One region of the Salinithrix halophila genome, then DNA from elsewhere that is predicted to be linked to it. Evidence: riboswitches for the same ligand, from Rfam matches in the RefSeq annotation. Region 1 holds a riboswitch; each other region holds the start of a gene.
The links. A riboswitch is a leader RNA that binds a small molecule or an ion and turns the genes downstream of it on or off. The one in region 1 is predicted to bind thiamine pyrophosphate.
Positions count from the first base shown of each region.

Region 2: another riboswitch for thiamine pyrophosphate. It lies ahead of thiC (phosphomethylpyrimidine synthase ThiC); the one in region 1 lies ahead of thiD (bifunctional hydroxymethylpyrimidine kinase/phosphomethylpyrimidine kinase).
Region 3: another riboswitch for thiamine pyrophosphate. It lies ahead of ACFOUO_RS05140 (MTH1187 family thiamine-binding protein); the one in region 1 lies ahead of thiD (bifunctional hydroxymethylpyrimidine kinase/phosphomethylpyrimidine kinase).
Region 4: another riboswitch for thiamine pyrophosphate. It lies ahead of ACFOUO_RS07695 (thiamine phosphate synthase); the one in region 1 lies ahead of thiD (bifunctional hydroxymethylpyrimidine kinase/phosphomethylpyrimidine kinase).

Region 1 covers NZ_JBHSAP010000018.1:236,027-240,554, reverse strand. The annotation lists gene ACFOUO_RS14125 (glycosyltransferase) at 1-1,647, shown strand, start outside; TPP riboswitch at 1,732-1,830, shown strand; gene thiD (bifunctional hydroxymethylpyrimidine kinase/phosphomethylpyrimidine kinase) at 1,937-2,740, shown strand; gene thiE (thiamine phosphate synthase) at 2,733-3,389, shown strand; gene ACFOUO_RS14110 (SDR family NAD(P)-dependent oxidoreductase) at 3,575-4,528, shown strand, end outside.
Region 2 covers NZ_JBHSAP010000007.1:718,084-722,611, reverse strand. The annotation lists gene thiC (phosphomethylpyrimidine synthase ThiC) at 1-1,155, opposite strand, end outside; TPP riboswitch at 1,286-1,395, opposite strand; gene ACFOUO_RS05625 (ATP-binding cassette domain-containing protein) at 1,665-2,477, shown strand; gene ACFOUO_RS05620 (RrF2 family transcriptional regulator) at 2,759-3,199, shown strand; gene acnA (aconitate hydratase AcnA) at 3,365-4,528, opposite strand, start outside.
Region 3 covers NZ_JBHSAP010000007.1:619,800-624,327, reverse strand. The annotation lists gene ACFOUO_RS05145 (RluA family pseudouridine synthase) at 1-809, opposite strand, end outside; TPP riboswitch at 933-1,042, shown strand; gene ACFOUO_RS05140 (MTH1187 family thiamine-binding protein) at 1,121-1,414, shown strand; gene ACFOUO_RS05135 (ABC transporter permease) at 1,411-2,199, shown strand; gene ACFOUO_RS05130 (ABC transporter substrate-binding protein) at 2,196-3,206, shown strand; gene ACFOUO_RS05125 (ABC transporter ATP-binding protein) at 3,222-3,971, shown strand; gene ACFOUO_RS05120 (DsbA family protein) at 4,207-4,528, shown strand, end outside.
Region 4 covers NZ_JBHSAP010000009.1:288,663-293,190, forward strand. The annotation lists gene thiS (sulfur carrier protein ThiS) at 1-105, opposite strand, end outside; gene thiO (glycine oxidase ThiO) at 127-1,236, opposite strand; gene ACFOUO_RS07695 (thiamine phosphate synthase) at 1,236-1,925, opposite strand; TPP riboswitch at 1,935-2,039, opposite strand; gene ACFOUO_RS07700 (2Fe-2S iron-sulfur cluster-binding protein) at 2,164-2,463, opposite strand; gene ACFOUO_RS07705 (DUF488 domain-containing protein) at 2,470-2,832, opposite strand; gene ACFOUO_RS07710 (DedA family protein) at 2,853-3,467, opposite strand; gene ACFOUO_RS07715 (NADH-quinone oxidoreductase subunit D) at 3,731-4,528, opposite strand, start outside.

The DNA.
Region 1 (4,528 bases):
AAGACGTTACGAAATACGCTGCATCGAGGTCCGGAGGAGTTGGGCCTGGTATACAGCAGTTTCCGGCATATCGACGGAGAAGGAAAGGTCATCCGGGACATCAACCTGGTTGATTTTCGCCGGTGGCAACGGAAAGACAAAAAACATCTGCTTAATGTCTGTTTCGTCGGTGTCTCCTTCATGTACAAAAAAAGTGTCGCTCTCGCTGCCGGTGAATACCGGATGGAGCCTGTGGAGGATTATGACTACTGGCTTCGATTAACCGAACACTGCGACATCGAATACATCCCCATTGAACTGATGGATTATCGCGCGAATTCACCAGGCAGTGTATCCGAAACCTTGCGTGGCTCAAAAGCCCAACATCGTCGGTGGCGTTACGGATTTCAACTGGCAAAACACCAGGCGAGACAGCGAAGGGGCATTCCCTTCGAAACAACGGTGATTTTCCCTGTCAGGGATGGATCAGAAAAGACCGTCAACCAACTGGAAACCTTGTTGGAACAATTTTATAGCAACTACAAACTGCTGATCATGGACCTTTCCCCCTCTTCACAAGCGACTTCCGTCCTCCAACATCTCTCGGACCCGAGGATTGCATTTGTCAACATGCCTTCCGCCAATGAAAAGGAGGCCCTGCTTCAAGGCGTCCGTGTCGCCAACACCCCTTTCTCCATGGTCTACGGAACAACTAGCTTCATGCCGATGTTTTTCTTAGAAAATATGGCATCGGAATTACAGAAGAGTTCTGACAATGTTCTCGCCACCTTTATGAGATCCGATGGTTCTGTCGGACATCAGGTGCATCTTACTGCCAATGAACCCTTCAAGAATAAGCTGTACCGGACCACCGAACTGTTCCACGCTATAAAACAGACCCCCGGTAAACTCTTGAAACCGCTGCCCAAGGTATTCATCAACTCCGTCCCGAAGAGCGGAACCCATCTGATGCTGCAAATTATTCTAGGCATTCCGGGGATGATGCAGCATCACACCCCGTGGCACTATCCTAGCAACTTGGAAGGGTTGAACAAGATCCTCCCCGGCCAAGTGGGCATGGGCCATTTCCCATACAAGCCTTCCTACTCACAGGTACTTAAAGAACTGGGGTTCAAAGTCATTTTCATCAGCAGAGATCCCCGAGACGTCGCTGTATCACTCGCTCATTTCACCATGAAAAAAAGCCCGATCTTTGGGCCGAAACAACACCATCCGCTCTACCCCTATTTGATCCAACAGAAAACCCATGAGGAACGATTGATGACGATCATCAAAGGGACGCCTCCCTCTTCACCCCATCGATGGCCAAATATCTTCCAGTACACATACCAGCAATATAACTGGTTGAATGCACCGGATGTTTGTCATATCAAATTTGAAGATCTCATTCAACCCTCTTCCCAGAAGCTAACTGTCATGAAGATTATTCGATTTTTGAGCAGCGATTTAGAAGGGTTGAGATTATCAGCGGAAGAATTGGCACAAAAGATGATCGGGAATATCCAATCGGAAACTTCCGAGACTTTCCGAAAGGGTAAAATCGGAGGTTGGCGAGCAGAATTTACGGCTCAACATAAAGCTGTTTTTAAACAAATCGCAGGAGAGCTCCTTGTCCAACTGGGATATGAGAAAAACCTGAACTGGTAAGCTTAACGTTAGCAGACGGTTAGATGATATCCCTTTTGACGCATCCGGAAAAGTATGATACGTTGTTGAAAAATTGAATCCTTGAAAGTCCACTGGGGGAATCGAAAGATTGAGACGGGGCAACCCGGACCCTTTGAACCTGATCTGGTTGAGACCAGCGTAGGAAAGTGGAGCTGCCCCTTGAAAAGACGGTCGCTCCATTATGGTGCGACCGTCTTTGTTAGCAAAGGAAGGCGCTCCTGCCGTCACCGATCAGGGAAGCGGGCTTTCACATGAAGGAGCGAAAATGATGAAACACCTCCTGACCATCGCAGGCAGTGACAGTGGGGGCGGTGCTGGCATTCAGGCCGACCTAAAAGTCTTCTCCGCCCTGGGAACCTACGGCATGAGCGTCATCACCGCCGTCACCGCACAAAACACGCAACAGGTCACGGATGTCCGAGAATTGGATCCGGAAATCATTGAAGCGCAAATACAGGCCGTATTTGGCGATATCCGGGTAGACGGAGTCAAGATCGGAATGGTCGGCAATGCGGACGCTATCGAGCGGATCGCTGACAACCTCGCCCGTTTTCGACCGCAACCCATCGTCATCGACCCGGTGATGGTTGCCAAATCCGGGGATCGCCTTCTCGCCGGGGAGGCAGTTGATGCCCTCGTTACCCAACTTCTTCCCCTTGGCACACTGATCACCCCCAATATCCCGGAAGCGGAAGTCCTCTTAGGGACTTCTATCACTAGCATCGAGGAAATGGAAGAGGCGGCCCGCATATTGGCTGATCGGTTTGGAACGGAAGTGCTGGTCAAGGGGGGACACCTGTCAGGTGAACCCCTTGATGTCCTGTCCACTGGTCGCACTTATCCTGGGAAAAGGATTGAAACCCGTCATACCCACGGCACCGGATGCAGTCTCTCTTCCGCGATCACCGCATTGATCGCTCAGGGACATGCTGTGGAGGATGCCGTTGACCATGCGAAACGGTATGTTTCCGAAGCGATTCAACATGCCTTTCCTATCGGGGGAGGTCATAGCCCGATTCACCACTTTTACACCTGGCACACGCTTTCTGAGGGAGGAACCCGCTGTGACTGATTGGAGCCGGATGGTTCGCAACAGTCTCTCCCTCTACCTTGTTACTGATGAAAAGGAGAATCTCCTCGAGCGCACAGAAGCCGCCCTCCGCGGTGGGGTCACCTGTGTCCAACTGCGTGCCAAAACCGCCGGTTCCCGTCGTTTCCTGGAGGAAGCACGGGCAATGAAAGCCCTGTGCAATCGATACGGTATCCCCTTCGTGGTCAACGACCGAGCAGATATCGCTCGTTTGAGCGGAGCCGATATGCTCCATATCGGCCAGTCGGACCTTCCCCTTCCAGAGGCTCGCCGCATAACGGGACCAGACATGCCCATCGGCGTGTCCGCCAAAACCGTCGAAGAGGCCCAACGAGCGGAAGCCGAAGGCGCTGCCTACCTTGGCGTCGGCTCCGTTTTTCCCACAGCCTCCAAACCCGATGCTGAACGGGTCGCCCCGGAGACCGTCCGAAGCATCCGACATGCCGCCTCTCTCCCCATTGTCCTCATAGGTGGTATCAACGAAAACAATCTTTCTGAAGCTGAACCCCTGATCAGCGATGGAATTGCAGTCGTTTCCGGGATCCTTTCCGCACCGAACCCCCAACAAACCGCCGCCTCTCTCCGCTCCAGGGTGGACCGGCTGGTTCGCCTTTCGTCACAGCTCCGATGATTGATAACAGCCTGTCTTTAGAGACAGGTTATTTTTTTATGGGAAGAAGTCTGGGTTGCAAACTCGTTTATAGTTTAAAATCTACTACAGATAACCATTTTCACACATACAGGGTATCCATCTAAAGCAATTTTTTGTAAAGGGGATATAGTATGAGTACATCATTGATATAGGGGTGAAAACCATTGCCATTAAAAGGACGGACGGTTCTGGTAACTGGGGGCAGCGGCTTTATCGGCAGCCATTTAACTGAAAAACTCCTGGACGAGGGAGCCGAGGTTCGGGTATTCATCCGATATAACTCGATGAATACCCGCGGATTTATTGATACGCTTCCCAAGGAAAAACAGAGAGAAATCACTATTATTACCGGGGATCTCCGAGATCCTGCCGCCGTATCCCACGCAGTCAAAGGAGTTGATGTCGTCTTTCACCTAGGGGCTCTCATTGCTATTCCTTACTCGTATAAAAACCCGATGGAAGTGATTCAGACGAACGTCCTCGGAACGACCCACATCGCCCAAGCCGTTTTACAATGGGATGTTCCGCTCCTGATCCATACATCCACCAGCGAAACCTACGGAACAGCGCAAGTTATCCCGATGGATGAGTCCCACCCCCTCCAGGGCCAATCCCCCTATTCCGCTAGTAAAATCGGGGCAGACAAGATTATAGAAAGCTTTCATTGTTCTTATGGCATGCCTGCAATTACCCTTCGCCCCTTCAACGCTTATGGTCCCCGGCAATCCATGCGGGCGGTGATCCCGACGATTATCAACCAAGCACTCTATCAAGATGAAATTCGTTTGGGGAACCTTTCCCCGACTCGAGATTTCACTTTTGTCGAGGATACAGCCCGTGCCTTCATCCGAGCTGCTGACTCTGGAAAAGGAGTAGGCGAAACGATCAACGTGGGCTCCGGCACGGAGATTTCCATCGGGGGAATCGTGGAAAAAGTACGGAGAATTGTAGGCCGGGATATCCCCGTCCGTGTCGATACCGACCGGCAACGACCTGACAAGAGTGAAGTAGACCGCTTGGTATCGGACAGCACCAAAGCGGCTCGTGTTATGGAGTGGAAACCGTCGGTATCCTGGGATGAAGGATTGAAACGCACCATCGACTGGATCAAAAACCAT
Region 2 (4,528 bases), on a different contig from region 1:
GGGTCCTTCCACCATCACTTGGACGTCATACTCCCAGGCAATTTTGGTCAATTCACCGAGGGTTTTCAATTCAGCAAACTGGGCTTCATCGTTGGCGTCAGCGATCGAGCCGGGTCTGAGGCCGTCTCCCAGGGAGAAGGAGATATCATAGGTACGCATGATCTCGCAAATCTCCCGAAAATGGGTATAGAGAAAGCTTTCTTCGTGGTGGGCCAGACACCAGGCGGCCATGATTGATCCGCCCCGGGAAACGATGCCTGTCTTCCGATTGACGGTCAGGGGGATATAGCGGAGAAGCACACCGGCGTGGATCGTAAAGTAATCCACCCCTTGCTCCGCCTGCTCGATCAAGGTATCCCGATAGAGTTCCCATGTGAGGTTAGCGGGTTCTCCTCCTGCTTTCTCCAGTGCCTGGTAGAGAGGAACAGTTCCCACAGGAACCGGAGAATTACGGATGATCCATTCCCGGGTGGTGTGGATATCCTTGCCGGTAGAGAGATCCATGATCGTGTCTGCGCCCCATCGCGTCGCCCATACCATTTTCTCCACCTCATCGTCGATGGAAGAGGAGACGGCGGAATTTCCGATATTGGCATTGATTTTCACGTGAAAATTTTTCCCAATGATCATGGGTTCGCTTTCGGGATGATTAATGTTGGAAGGGATGATGGCTCGACCGGAAGCAACTTCCTCCCGAACGAATTCGGCAGACATTCCTTCCCGGAGGGCGATGAATTCCATTTCCGGGGTAATGATCCCCTTCCGCGCATAGTGCATCTGGGTAACATTCCGCCCCTTTTTGGCTCGCAGGGGTCGACGGGTTAGCCCTTCGGGGATGGCTTGTCCGGGGACAGAATCTTTCCGCCCGTTGTCAAGAGCTTGGACTTCCCGTCCCTCATACTCTTCTACGTCTTCCCGTTCCAGGATCCAATTCTTCCGGAGAAGAGGCAGGCCCTTTCGGATATCGATCGATATGTTCGGGTCCGTATAGGGGCCGCTGCTGTCATAGAGGCGGACTGGTTCGTTCTCTTTTTCACCGGATTCATTGCGGGTCGGGGATAAAACGACCTCCCGCATAGGGATCTGCATATCCTTCCGGGGGCCCGCCACGTAGACTTTGCGGCTTCCGGGTAAAGCGCCCTGACTGATATTCATTGAAAAAAGCCCTCCTCTTATAATGGTGCGGCCACACACAAAAGGGGGAGAGGACGGTCACGATCCTTATTTATACAGAAAAGGACCGTACACAGCGTACGGCCCTTTTGATTCCTCGCGGAAAAAAAGACACGGAACTTCCATCCATTCCTACGCTGGCATTACCCAGATCAGGTTTAACGGTCGGCGTAGACTCCCGCCCTCTCAGCCTGGCTCCTCCAAGCTCCCGTTTCGTATGCAGTTGCCAACCTAACCATACCATAGATTCAAAAGCGGTTCAATTCAGATTTTCCATTGGAATAGAAGGGGTTTCTTGTCGAAATCTGCAACCATTTGGAGGGGAAGATCGTCAATAAGAGTAAGCGCTCCATATGGATGCCTGTATCAGGAAACAGTTTTGTCACCTTGCGGAATTTAGCCCCACTTTTCCCTCGGGTGAACCTTCTTTTTGTCTGCTTTTTCGGTTATGCTTGAAAACAGGTGGATGGGTTTACGAAAGGATGAGCCTTTTGCGTATCGAATGGTCTCATGTCAATAAACGTTATCAAGATTCTGTCACAGATTACCGTCATCGCCCGTACAACCAGGAGGCTCAGACGGGGCTACTCGACTTTACGGCCTCGGTCCGAAGAGGGATCACAGCCGTTCTCGGTCCAGAAGGAGCGGGCAAAACCACTTTGTTGCGGGTGACTGCTGCTTCCTTGGTGCCGGATGACGGCAGGATCACGTATCAAACAAGGCAAAATGAGGTGCAGGTTTGGTCCCGCAGTGTAGCTGCCATGGGCGGGGCTTCTCCTGTCGATTCTCTCCGCCGTCGGATCGGATATGTGCCGAGGAAAAAGCGCTCCCGCCAGGAGCTGACCGTAGAAGAGTCTTTTCACTACCTTGCCCGGTTTTGCCGTCTTCCTCGGCCAAGGATAAGGGCCGCCGAGTTGATCGCTAAGTGGGGGCTGGCTGGATACCGTAAACATCCAGTGAAAGATCTGCCTGATGGGCCGTCCGCCCGCTATATCATGGCCCGCAGCCTGGTTGCTGACCCGGTGGTATGGCTGCTGGACGAACCGGCAGAAGGATTGGACGAGTTGGGATGGGAGCTCTTCTGTGAAGAAGTGGCCGAACGTCACGCGAAAGGAATTACGCTGATTGCCACAAACGACCTGAAGATCGCAGAGGCGGCGGATGTCCTGCTCCTGATGGAAAACGGCACTTGTCGCCGTCTTGGCCAGCGCAAACTCCTTACCGCCGGTGTTCCGGACGGAACGGTTTCTTCTTGGTATAAGACCATGCAGACATTTTCAGCTGCCCGTAGTCGAACGAAATGATTCACAACAGGACAGGGCACCCCGAGCGGTGCCTTTTTGTGTCCGGCACGTTTGCAGGAACGGTCTGAGGAAAAACGGAACTGCAGGCGGGTTGGGCACATAGGTTGCATCAGTGGAACTAAAAAAGGATTCGATCTGATCAATTTTCAAAAAAAATCGAATGGTCAAAATCGCCTTCTAAACGGGCTGATTGGACGATTCGTAAGAAGGGGATGTTGTGTTGTAAGGGCTACGGAAAGCCGCGAGGGAATGAATGATCCTCTGGGGAAGGGGAGAAGTGGATGAAACTATCAAGCCGGGGTGAGTACGCCTTGCGGGCCCTAATCGTTCTAGGACGGCAAAACGAAGGCGTCCTTCCTGTCGCCGAGGTAGCGGAAAGAACCTTGGTACCGGTGTATTACTTGGAACAGATTCTGCTGCAACTGAAGATGTTGGGTTATGTAAAAAGTAAGCGGGGCGTGCACGGTGGTTACTCTCTGAGAAAGCCGGCAGAAGAAATCGTCGTCGGTGAAGTGATCCGACAATTAGAAGGACCGCTGGCCCCGATGGGTTGCGTCAGCGTCACGGCATATGAGTCGTGCCCTCTGGAAGGGGATTGCCTGTTGAAGCCGCTGTGGGCATTGGTGCGTGATACCGTGGCCCGTCTGCTGGACCACACCACCCTAGATGATTTGCTCATGGGACGGGTTCAGCCGGTTTCCGAGAACTCAGGGGACAAATAAAACAAACACCCTCGTGCACGATTGCGTGCACGAGGGTGTTTTTATTTTCGCCGTTCGATCAATTCCAATCGGTTCCCGAAGGGATCCCGCAACTCAAAACGATCGAAGCCGGGGATTGGGTGGAATGGTGATCAGAGCGTGATGAAGGCGCAGGGGTTGCACGGTTTAGGCCTTTGTCGTTTCGGCGTCGTTCAGGAATTGGCGGAGCACGGTTTGCAGGATTCCGCCGTTTTTGTAGTACTGAACGTCTACCTGGCTGTCGAGGCGGATGATGGCTTTGAACGCCACTTTGGAGCCGTCGGGTTTGACGGCGGTAACGTCTACCTTCTGGAGGGGCTCGATGTCGTTGTTGAGCCCCGTGATGTCGAAGGTTTCTTCACCGGTCAGGCCGAGGGATTGCCAGCTGTCCCCTTCATCGAATTGCAGAGGGAGAACACCCATGCCGACCAGGTTAGAACGGTGGATCCGTTCAAAGCTTTCGGCGATAACGGCTTTGACGCCGAGGAGGTTGGTCCCTTTCGCTGCCCAGTCCCGGGAAGATCCGGTGCCGTACTCCTTGCCCGCCAAGACCACCAATGGCGTGTTGTCCTCTTTGTATTTCATGGCCGCGTCATAGATGGCCATTGTGTTATCCGAAGGGATGTGCTTGGTGAAGCCGCCTTCAGTGCCGGGAACCATTTGGTTACGGATCCGGATATTAGCGAAGGTGCCCCGGGTCATGACGCGATCGTTCCCGCGGCGAGAGCCGTAAGAGTTAAAGTCGCGGGGTTCAACGCCGTTTTCTTTTAGATATTTTCCGGCAGGGCTGCTGGGAGCAATGGCTCCGGCAGGGGAGATGTGATCCGTGGTGACGGAATCTTTGAGCAGTGCCAAAGCCCGGGCGCCCTTGATCTCCTTGATCGGTTCCAATTCGGCGGACAGATCGACGAAGAAAGGCGGTTCTTGGATGTAAGTGGATTTTTCATCCCACTCGTACAGTTCACCCTTCGGTGTGTCCATCTGGTTCCAGCGTTCGTTGGCATCAAAGACACGGGCATACTGTTCGCGGAATTGGTCGGCATTCATCGACGCTTCCACTGTCTTCAAGATCTCTTCGTTACTGGGCCAGATGTCTTTGAAGTAGACAGCATTGCCATCGGTGTCGTGTCCGATCGGATCGGTTTCGAAGTCGATGTCAACGGTTCCTGCGAGGGCGTAGGCGACCACCAGCGGCGGAGAAGCCAAATAGTTGGCTTTTACATCCGGGTGGATCCGGCCTTCGAAATTCCGGTTACCTGAGAGGACAGAGGCCACGGTCAAGTCGTTATCGTTGATCGCCTGCGAGATTTC
Region 3 (4,528 bases), on a different contig from region 1:
TGGAGAGCCTGGCGGCGGATTTCACTGGCCGGACCGCCATAGAGGGTATCCCCGAAGAGCGGATGTCCGAGGTGGGCGAAGTGGACACGGATCTGATGGGTTCGTCCTGTTTCTAGTTCTGCGTGAACGAGGGTAGCTTTGTCGGTCCGAGATAGTACGCGGTAGTGGGTGACTGCATGATCGCCCGATGGAGTCACCTTCCGTCGCAGAGAATGGCTGGAATCCCTTCCGATCGGTGCGTCGATCGTTCCTTCCGAGGGATGCTCCCCATTCCCCATCCGTCCCTGGACGATGGCCACGTAATGCCGTTTAATGCGGCGGTTACGCAACTCTCGATCCATCAGCTGGTGGGCATAAGCGTATTTGGCTACCAATAGCAGTCCAGAGGTATATCGGTCCAGCCGATGAACGGGGCGTACCTTTCCTTCAAACCCCTGTTCTTTCCAACGGTGGAGAAGCCCGTGAGCCAGGGTTCCCGTATCTCCGGGCTTCACCGGATGGACATTGATTCCGGCCGGTTTGTCTATAACGATGAGATCTTCATCTTCCCATACGGTTCCGAAGGGGACGGGTTCCGGCTCCAGGTCGGCTTTTTCCCGGGGGCGAACCGCCACCTGAAGACGGTCTCCCTCTTGTAGTACCCGGTTGAGCCAAGGCATGGTTCCATTCAATCGGAAGCCCCGGGAGCGGGTGAGGCGGTTGATCATCCGGTTGGAGAGGAGGAGTGGCCCTTTCAAAACCTCGGCCACTGTCCGATTGCTCCACTCCGCGGGTACAACATAGGTGATCCATTTGGAATGAGGTTTCATTTCACGTTCCTCCGCAATCCATTCAACTTCATTCCATCGTAACCGATCCAGCGTTTCGGCAAAAGCTTTTTCCCCAACGTGAAATTTGTCAGTCTGGTTGGGGTGTGGTATAACTGGAAGCGGAACTCCACAATGGGGAACCGGGAAACCGGTTGAGAGGGCGCTGAATCGCGCCGACCCGACGAACCTGATCTGGATGATGCCAGCGTAGGGAACATAGGAAACGACGGCTACACCAAAGAGGCCGCTTTATGTGACCAACCGCCAATCCGATCCGGATTGGTTTTTTTATGAGGATGGGAGGAATTCGGATGGCCAATGCCAACGTCAGCCTTCAGGTTCTACCCCGAGCCTCCGGGGATAGGGAAATCTATGACCTGGTGGACGAAGCGATCCGAGTGATCCGGGAGTCCGGTGTCAAATATGAAGTCGGACCGATGGAGACGACGATGGAAGGGGATTACGATGAATTGATGGCTGTGGTAAAAAAAGCCCAGGAAGCCGTTGTCACAGCCGGTAGCGGACGGGTAATTTCCATCATCAAGGTCGATTATAAACCCGACGGCATTTCTATCGAGGAAAAGGTGGGTAAGTATCGCCGATGAGACAAGGGAGAGAGTGGATGCCCCCACTGGCGACGGTCCTCTTGTTGCTGGCGGTATGGGAGGTAGGTGTGCGGCTTTTTTCGGTGGAGGAGTGGTTACTGCCCACTCCGAGTCGGATTGCGGCCACTTTCATGGAAAGCGGTGATCTGCTTGTTCGGCATACGGGACCCACGCTGATAGAAGCCGGCCTCGGTTTTATTCTGGGCATCGGCATAGCACTCCTGCTGGCGACTGCGATCGAACTCTCCACTTGGCTGCGCCGGGGGATTTACCCCCTTCTCATCACCACCCAGACCGTGCCGGTGATCGCCGTAGCTCCGCTGTTTATCGTCTGGTTCGGCTATGGGTTGCTTCCCAAGGTGTTGATCGTGGCCTTGGTCACCTTTTTCCCTGTCGTGATCAGTACGGCTGATGGGCTTCGGTCGGCGGATCCGGAGATGGTTCGCCTCCTCCGGTCGATGGGGGCGTCAGATTGGCGCATATTCCGATTAGTGCGCTTTCCCCATGCGTTACCCGGTTTTTTTTCTGGAATGAAGATTGCCGCCACCTATGGTATCCTGGGCGCCGTAATCGCCGAATGGCTGGGGGCAGACAAAGGGTTGGGGGTTTTCCTGGTAAGGGCGCAAAATTCTTTTGCTGCCGATAAGGTATTTGTTGCCATCTTGGCGATCACCTTCTGGAGCCTTGTTTTATTCGGCCTTGTTCGGTTGGCGGCTAGATTGGCGGCCCCCTGGGCCTCTATGCATCCGAAACAAAAGCATCGTGAAGGAGTGGATAGAAGATGAACCGATGGAAACATGGAGCTCGGACTGCCTTGCTGACGGCAGGTCTGGCCCTTCTCCTGACTGCCTGTGGAGGTGGGGGAGGAGCGGATGAATCTGGAGACAAGAAGGTGAAGCTGCTCCTGGATTGGGTTCCTAACACCAATCATACCGGCCTCTACGTGGCCAAAGAGAAGGGTTGGTTCTCTGATGAGGGACTGGATGTAGAGATCGCCTCTCCTCCGGAAACGTCTGCCAATCAACTGGTGGGAGCGGGCAAGGCGGAATTCGGGATCAGTTCCCAGGAATATGTGACCCAGGCCAGGGCTGAAGGGGTGCCGATTGTCTCGATTGCCGCCGTTTTGCAGCACAACACTTCCGGCTTTGCGGCACCCAAGGAGAAAAACATCCGCTCTCCTCGGGACTTTGTCGGCAAAACCTATGGCGGATGGGGCACACCGATGGAAAATGCTTTCCTGAAGACGGTGCTCGCCCTGGACGGAGTGAAAACGAAAAATGTCGAGGATAAGGTGAAGGTAGTCAACATGGGAGAAGCCGATTTCTTCTCCGCCACCAAACGGAATGTGGACTTTTCCTGGATCTATTATGGATGGACGGGAGTGGAAGCCAAGCTCCGGGGGGAGCCTGTGGATATCCTGTACCTTAGAGACTTGGATCCAGCTCTGGACTTCTATACCCCGACGATCATTACCAACGAGAAGATGATCAAAGAGGACCCCGACACGGTACGTAAACTCGTGCGGGCCGCGGCTAAGGGGTATGAATATGCAATCGACCACCCTCGTGAATCGGCAGATATTCTCCTGAAGGCGGCTCCGGAAACGGATAAGAAGCTGGCCCATGCTTCTCAGAAATGGATGAGCCGTCAGTACCGGGCAGATGCTGATCAATGGGGGGTTCAAAAGAAAAAGGTTTGGACGGATTTCACCGATTGGATGTGGAAAAACCGGCTGATCAAAAAGAAAATCGACCCTGACAAGGCCTACACCAATCAGTTTTTGCCGAAGTAATCCGAGGGGTGACAAATGGTGACGAAACTCCAAGTGGAAGGACTGGTGCAGGCATACCCTTCTTCGGAGGGGGAGCGGCCAGTCTTGGACGGGGTCGACCTCTCGGTGGGGGAAGGGGAGTTCGTCAGTCTGATTGGCCCCAGCGGATGCGGGAAGAGTACACTCTTTAACGCTGTCAGCGGGTTGGAATACCCAAAAGAAGGTCGTATTCTACTGGATGGCCAGGAGATTACAGGGGAAGTGGGCCATGTGGGTTACATGATGCAAAGAGACGCCCTCTTCCCCTGGCGGACGGTGCTGGAAAACGCGATCCTGGCTGCCGAGGTAGACCGCCGTTCCCGCCGGGAAGCATTGGCCCGAGCCCGGGAGCTTCTTCCCGCCTTTGGCTTAGAAGGGTTCGGGGAGGAGTATCCCGCCCGTCTCTCCGGGGGAATGCGGCAACGGGCAGCCCTTCTGCGGACCGTCATGTCAGAGCGGGAGGTGTGGCTTCTGGACGAGCCTCTTGGGGCTTTGGACGCCCTTACCCGGGAACGAATGCAGGATTGGCTTCTTAGCATCCGGGAACGGTTTCCCCGTACGATCCTGTTTATTACGCACAGTATCGACGAGGCTGTCTACCTCTCTGACCGGATTCTTGTCCTCTCTCCTCGCCCCGCCCAGGTTCGGGGGGAGGTGGAGATCCCGCTGCCCCGCAAGCGGTTCCGTACATTAGAACGGGAGGAAACCTTCCTCCATTGCAAAGAAGAAGTTCGTCAATGGCTGTAGTATCTCGGCTCCCAATTGATTGAATCAGCTCCCTGCCACTTTTTCTGGGGGTTGTTTTTTTGGAGGTTTTCTTCGGTCTGGTGGAGAAAGGTTTCAGGACTCTGTTCACAAGACATTTAAATTGTGCGGAATCCGCCTTTTTACCCACTTCTTCTATCATTGAAAAGGGATAGGGACAAGGGTATGATGGGGATGGCAAAGGGCTGTAGGATGATTGCGAGACGGGAGGAGAACCATGGCCAAGAAGAAAAAAAGCCAGAAAAACACGAAGGATAAGATCCGGGAGAAACAAGCTCGGGAAAAAGCCCGGCGGATGAAGAGTTTGACGGTTACTACCTTGGTTGTTCTGTTGCTGGCGGCAGGAGTCTTCTACTTGGTTCAGTCGGCTTCCGATGGTGGGAGTGACAATCGGGTGGAGGCATCGGTTTTTCAGTATGACAAGCAACCAGTAATCGGCAATGACAAAGCCAAAGTGAAGATTGTGGAGTTTGGGGACTATAAGTGCCCGGTCTGCAAACGATTCAAGGACGAGATCTTCCCTCAACTGAAAAAAGACT
Region 4 (4,528 bases), on a different contig from region 1:
CACCATAACGATGGAATCCTGCACACCTAGTTCAGAAAGTAACTCTCCCACGGTCCGAACTCGGTCAGGAACCGAATACGGTCGTCCATTTAGCTGGATTTGCAACGTATTTTCCTCCTCTCCTATTCACGCACTGGAAACGGGGCGATCCGGCGCGAAAGGTTCCAGCATCGGCACCGATTCCCCCGCAATCAAGTCTGCCATGCTCTTACCGGTGACGGCAGATAGAAGAATCCCGTTGCGAAAATGGCCCCCAGCAACATAGAGGTTGCCCGGGGACGACATCGCCCCCAGATACGGTAGGCCGTCAGGGGTGGCCGGGCGAAAACCGGACCAAGCCCGAAGCCACTCTCCTTCTTCCAATTCGGGGACCAATTTCACCGCTGCCCTCACTAGCGAATGAACCGCTCCCAGCGTCACCCCAGGATCCATGTCCCGTTTCTCCGTCGCACCGACGATGACTTGGCCATCTGCCTTAGGGACCAGATAACAGTTCGGTCCAAAGAGCGTTCGTGTAAACAATGGTTTACGGGGTTGCAACGCGAAGGATTCTCCTTTGACAGGAAAAACGGGAAGAGCGCCCCCCGCCATGCGGACCAGTAAACCGTTAAGGGAGCCCGCCGCGGCCACCACCTGATCGGGTCGATAGATCCCGGCTGCAGTATCCAGAGAAACTACCCTCCCCCCTTCAACCCGTATGCTGTTTACCTTTGCTCCCTCTACCAATTGTGCGCCGCCCAACCGGGCAGCTTGGGCTAATGCCCGAACTAATCGAAGGGCGGACACCTGGCTGTCTCCGGGAAGGAAGAGACCTCCGGATAATTCCTCTGACAAAGAGGGCTCCAGATCCTTCAGTTCCCGTTTCTCCAGCCATTCCGCCCTCTCTCCCAACTGCTGTTGCCAACGGGCGCGTTCTTGTAACAGGGATGCCTCCTCCTCCGTGTCAGCCAAACGGAGGAGACCCGCCCGATTCAGCTCGATATCCAATCCAGTTTCGGCAAGAAGTTGCTCCCTCATTGCAGGAAACATGGCACGGCTGGCCAGACAGAGATCCACCATGGGTCCCGGATAGGCCATTTCTACCTGGGCCCCCAGCATTCCCGCCGCGGCAGAGGAGGCGTGAGCACCGATCCGGTCTTGTTCCAGAACGGTGACACGGAACCCCTTTTTGGTCAGGTGCCAGGCGATGGAGCAACCGATCACACCACCCCCGATCACCACTACATCGTCGTTCATTACCATCCGCTCCTTTCTGTCCAGCTCACCCGGAGTATCGTCGCCAGCCTTTCCGCCTCTTCCCCTGGACAAGGCGCATCAGCTATCGCCGATATGACTGCAACTCCGGCAGCCCCCACCGACTTCAGCTCCGAAATCCGTTCCACCGTCACTCCTCCGAGGGCGATAACCGGGAGGGAGACACCCGCACATAACGCCTTCAGTTCTTCCAGCCCTCTAGGGGGATAACCCCGCTTCGATGCCGTCTTAAAAACATGACCGAAAAAAAGATAATCTGCTCCATTCGCCGCTTTCCGACGAGCGGCTTCTAGAGAATGGACCGAACAACCCACCTCAGCCACGGAACCTAGGATGTTTCTCACCTCCGCTGGAGAAGGGCCCGCCTCCGGTAGATGAACTGCTCCACAACCCAATTCCGCCGCTACCCAGGGAGATCCGTTTACGGTAAGCTGCTCCCGGTCAATTCCTCCCTCCTCGATCAAGGCCTTCCCCCATCGAAGGAGTTCAGCTTGAGTAAGCGTTTTTTGGCGGAGATGGATTCGCGTCACCCAGGGAGCCACCTGGCGGCACATCCAAAGGAGCTTCTCCAGCCCTATCTTTGACGGGCTAATAAAGTGAAGCTGTGGTTCGGATACAAAAAAACCGGCATCCATGGGGATGCCGGTCCGTTTTTTCGTCTGTCGATGCATTCGATCCAACGGTTTCATTCCCCACTTTCTTACGCTGGTCTGAACCAGGTCAAGTTCAAAGGGTTGAGGCTCGGCCTCTCTCAGCACCCTTGCGGTGCACCCCCAGTGGAATTTCAGTGTGTATGGAGTTTTCTCTATTTTAGCAATCCGCCTCTTTAACGGTCAACATAAAAAAGGATCCGACCTTTGGCTGGTCTCGGAGGATCACACAGAAAAATGAAGCAGTTAACCGATACCTTTAGTAGAGACGGGGCTGGGGCACTTCCAACTTCACATCCCCAAACACATGAGTCTGACAGGCTAGCCGGAACCCTTGTTCAACCTTTTCCTCACCTAGGCGGAGGATTTCCCGGTCCCCCACCTCGTTCAGATTTTCCGCTCCTTCCAGCACTTTAACCCGGCAGATACCGCAGCGGGCCGATGTGCAGTTGAAGGGAATCATCACGGAGCGTGAGATGGCTTCAAACAACAAGCTTTCCCCTTTTTCCATATCAAAGGCGTGTTTTTGAGGTCCGATCGTCACTTCTACTCTGGGCATTCCTCTTCACTCCCGATCCGATTGACACTCGTCCAAAAAATCGCGGAGTACCCGCGCGTTGTTTTGCTGTTGATCTTTGCTGGCATATAGAAGTGTGATTACTCGATGGTTCCCTGCTTTTTTAAATAGACGGACTGCATTCTCAACGGTTAGTTCCTGGCGGTAATCCTTGGCAAAAACTTCGAAGTCCCTATCCTTATGGAATCGTTTACGCAATTTGTCAGAAGGAGCTAAATCTTTGGCCCACCAATCGATCTGGGCATCTTCTTTGCTCAGACCTCGGGGCCAAAGGCGATCCACCAATACGCGAAAGCCGTCCTGCTCATCCGCTTTCTCATAGACACGCTTGATTCGGATGAAGTCGGACACCCCGTGCACCTCCGTAGATCCTATTTCCTGACGGAGTTATAGCGCCGATGCTGGTTGTAGAAAAAACGAGTGACCATATAGGCGAGAACAGGCACAAGAATCCAGAGAGACAGAACCCCATAGCGGTGAAAGGATTCGAATACCTTCTCCCAGTGGGCTCCCACCATAAAGCCGAGACCGATAAATGTCATGCACCATATGAGAGCGCCCGTATAGGCGTAAGCCGCGAAACGAGGCCAGGACATATGAGAGATCCCTGCTAGATACGCTGTGACATGGCGGACACCCGGGATGAAGTAACCGAAAAAGAGCACCCAGTTTCCGTACTTACGGAACAGAAACTGCGTAATCCTCAGGCGTCTGCGGGTGATGAAAATCTTGCTCCCAAAACGCTTCAAAAATGGATATCCCAAGCGTCCCCCCAGGAAATAACTGATCGTTATCCCACTGAGAGAACCGCCGAGTGCGCTAATAAAAGTCAGGGAGAGATCCAATTGACCCGACGATGCGAGATATCCGATAAAAGTCATCATGATTTCGTCGGGAAGAGGTAATCCTACGATCCCAAACACCAAAAAGAAGAAGATCCCGAGATATCCGTATTGTGAAAGGAGATCCAACATGGTCTGTTCCATCATTCAACCCCGTTCGCTCCATACTCGCCAATAGTTATAGAATAACATACTTACCCGCCTGTCAAAAGGGAAGGGCACGAGTGTAAAAGAAGCTGTCCTCCCCAGTATATGTCCAAAAATCCAAAAAACTTTCAGGGGATGTCCCATTTTCGGATCAAGAATATGCAGAACAGCGGCCCGGCAGGCCGCTGGATAACTAGTGACTTCTTTCCCATAGGCTGGTATAAATCGTTTTTACAATAGGACCGTGTTATCACTTCCAGCTAGGCATCGACATCACCGAGAACGATATCCACGGCTCCTAGAATGGCGATCAGGTTCGCTACGTTCTCCCCCTCCAAAAGGTGGGGAAGGATCTGCAAGTTACTGAATGAAGGGCGTTTCCAGTGAATTCTCCAGGGTTTGTCTTTTCCTTTACTTACCAGATGAACACCCAACTCGCCCCGTGGATTCTCTACAGCCACATAAACCTCCCCTTCTGGAGGTCGCAAGACACGGGGGACTTTGGCCATAACTGGGCCGCTCTCCGGGAAGGATTCCACCGCCTGCTCCACGATCCGAAGACTTTGGGTGATTTCTTCCATTCGCAAGTTAAACCGATCCCGACAGTCACCGTTGACAGCGACCGGGACATCGAAGTCAAACCGATCATAGATAGAGTAGGGGTCATCTTTTCGCAGATCCCGCTGGATGCCGGTACAGCGCAGACAGGGTCCGGAGAGGCCGTATCGGATCGCCGTCTCTGCATTGTATTTCCCAATTCCTGTTACTCGGGAGAGGAAGATTTCGTTACCCCCGGCCAGGTCCCTATACTCCTGTTGCTTCACCCGAAGTTCGCGAACCAGATCGGCCACCTTCAGGATCCAGCCCTTAGGGGCGTCCCACTTTACCCCGCCTACCCTCATATAATTATAGGTAAGACGGGCCCCGCATAGTTCATTGAAGAGGTCTACAATCTTCTCCCGGTCCCGGAAAGCATACAGAAACGGGCTCATGGCCCCGATGTCCAAGAGGTATGTCCCGAACCAGACCAAGTGACTGGCAATGCGATTCAACTCGTT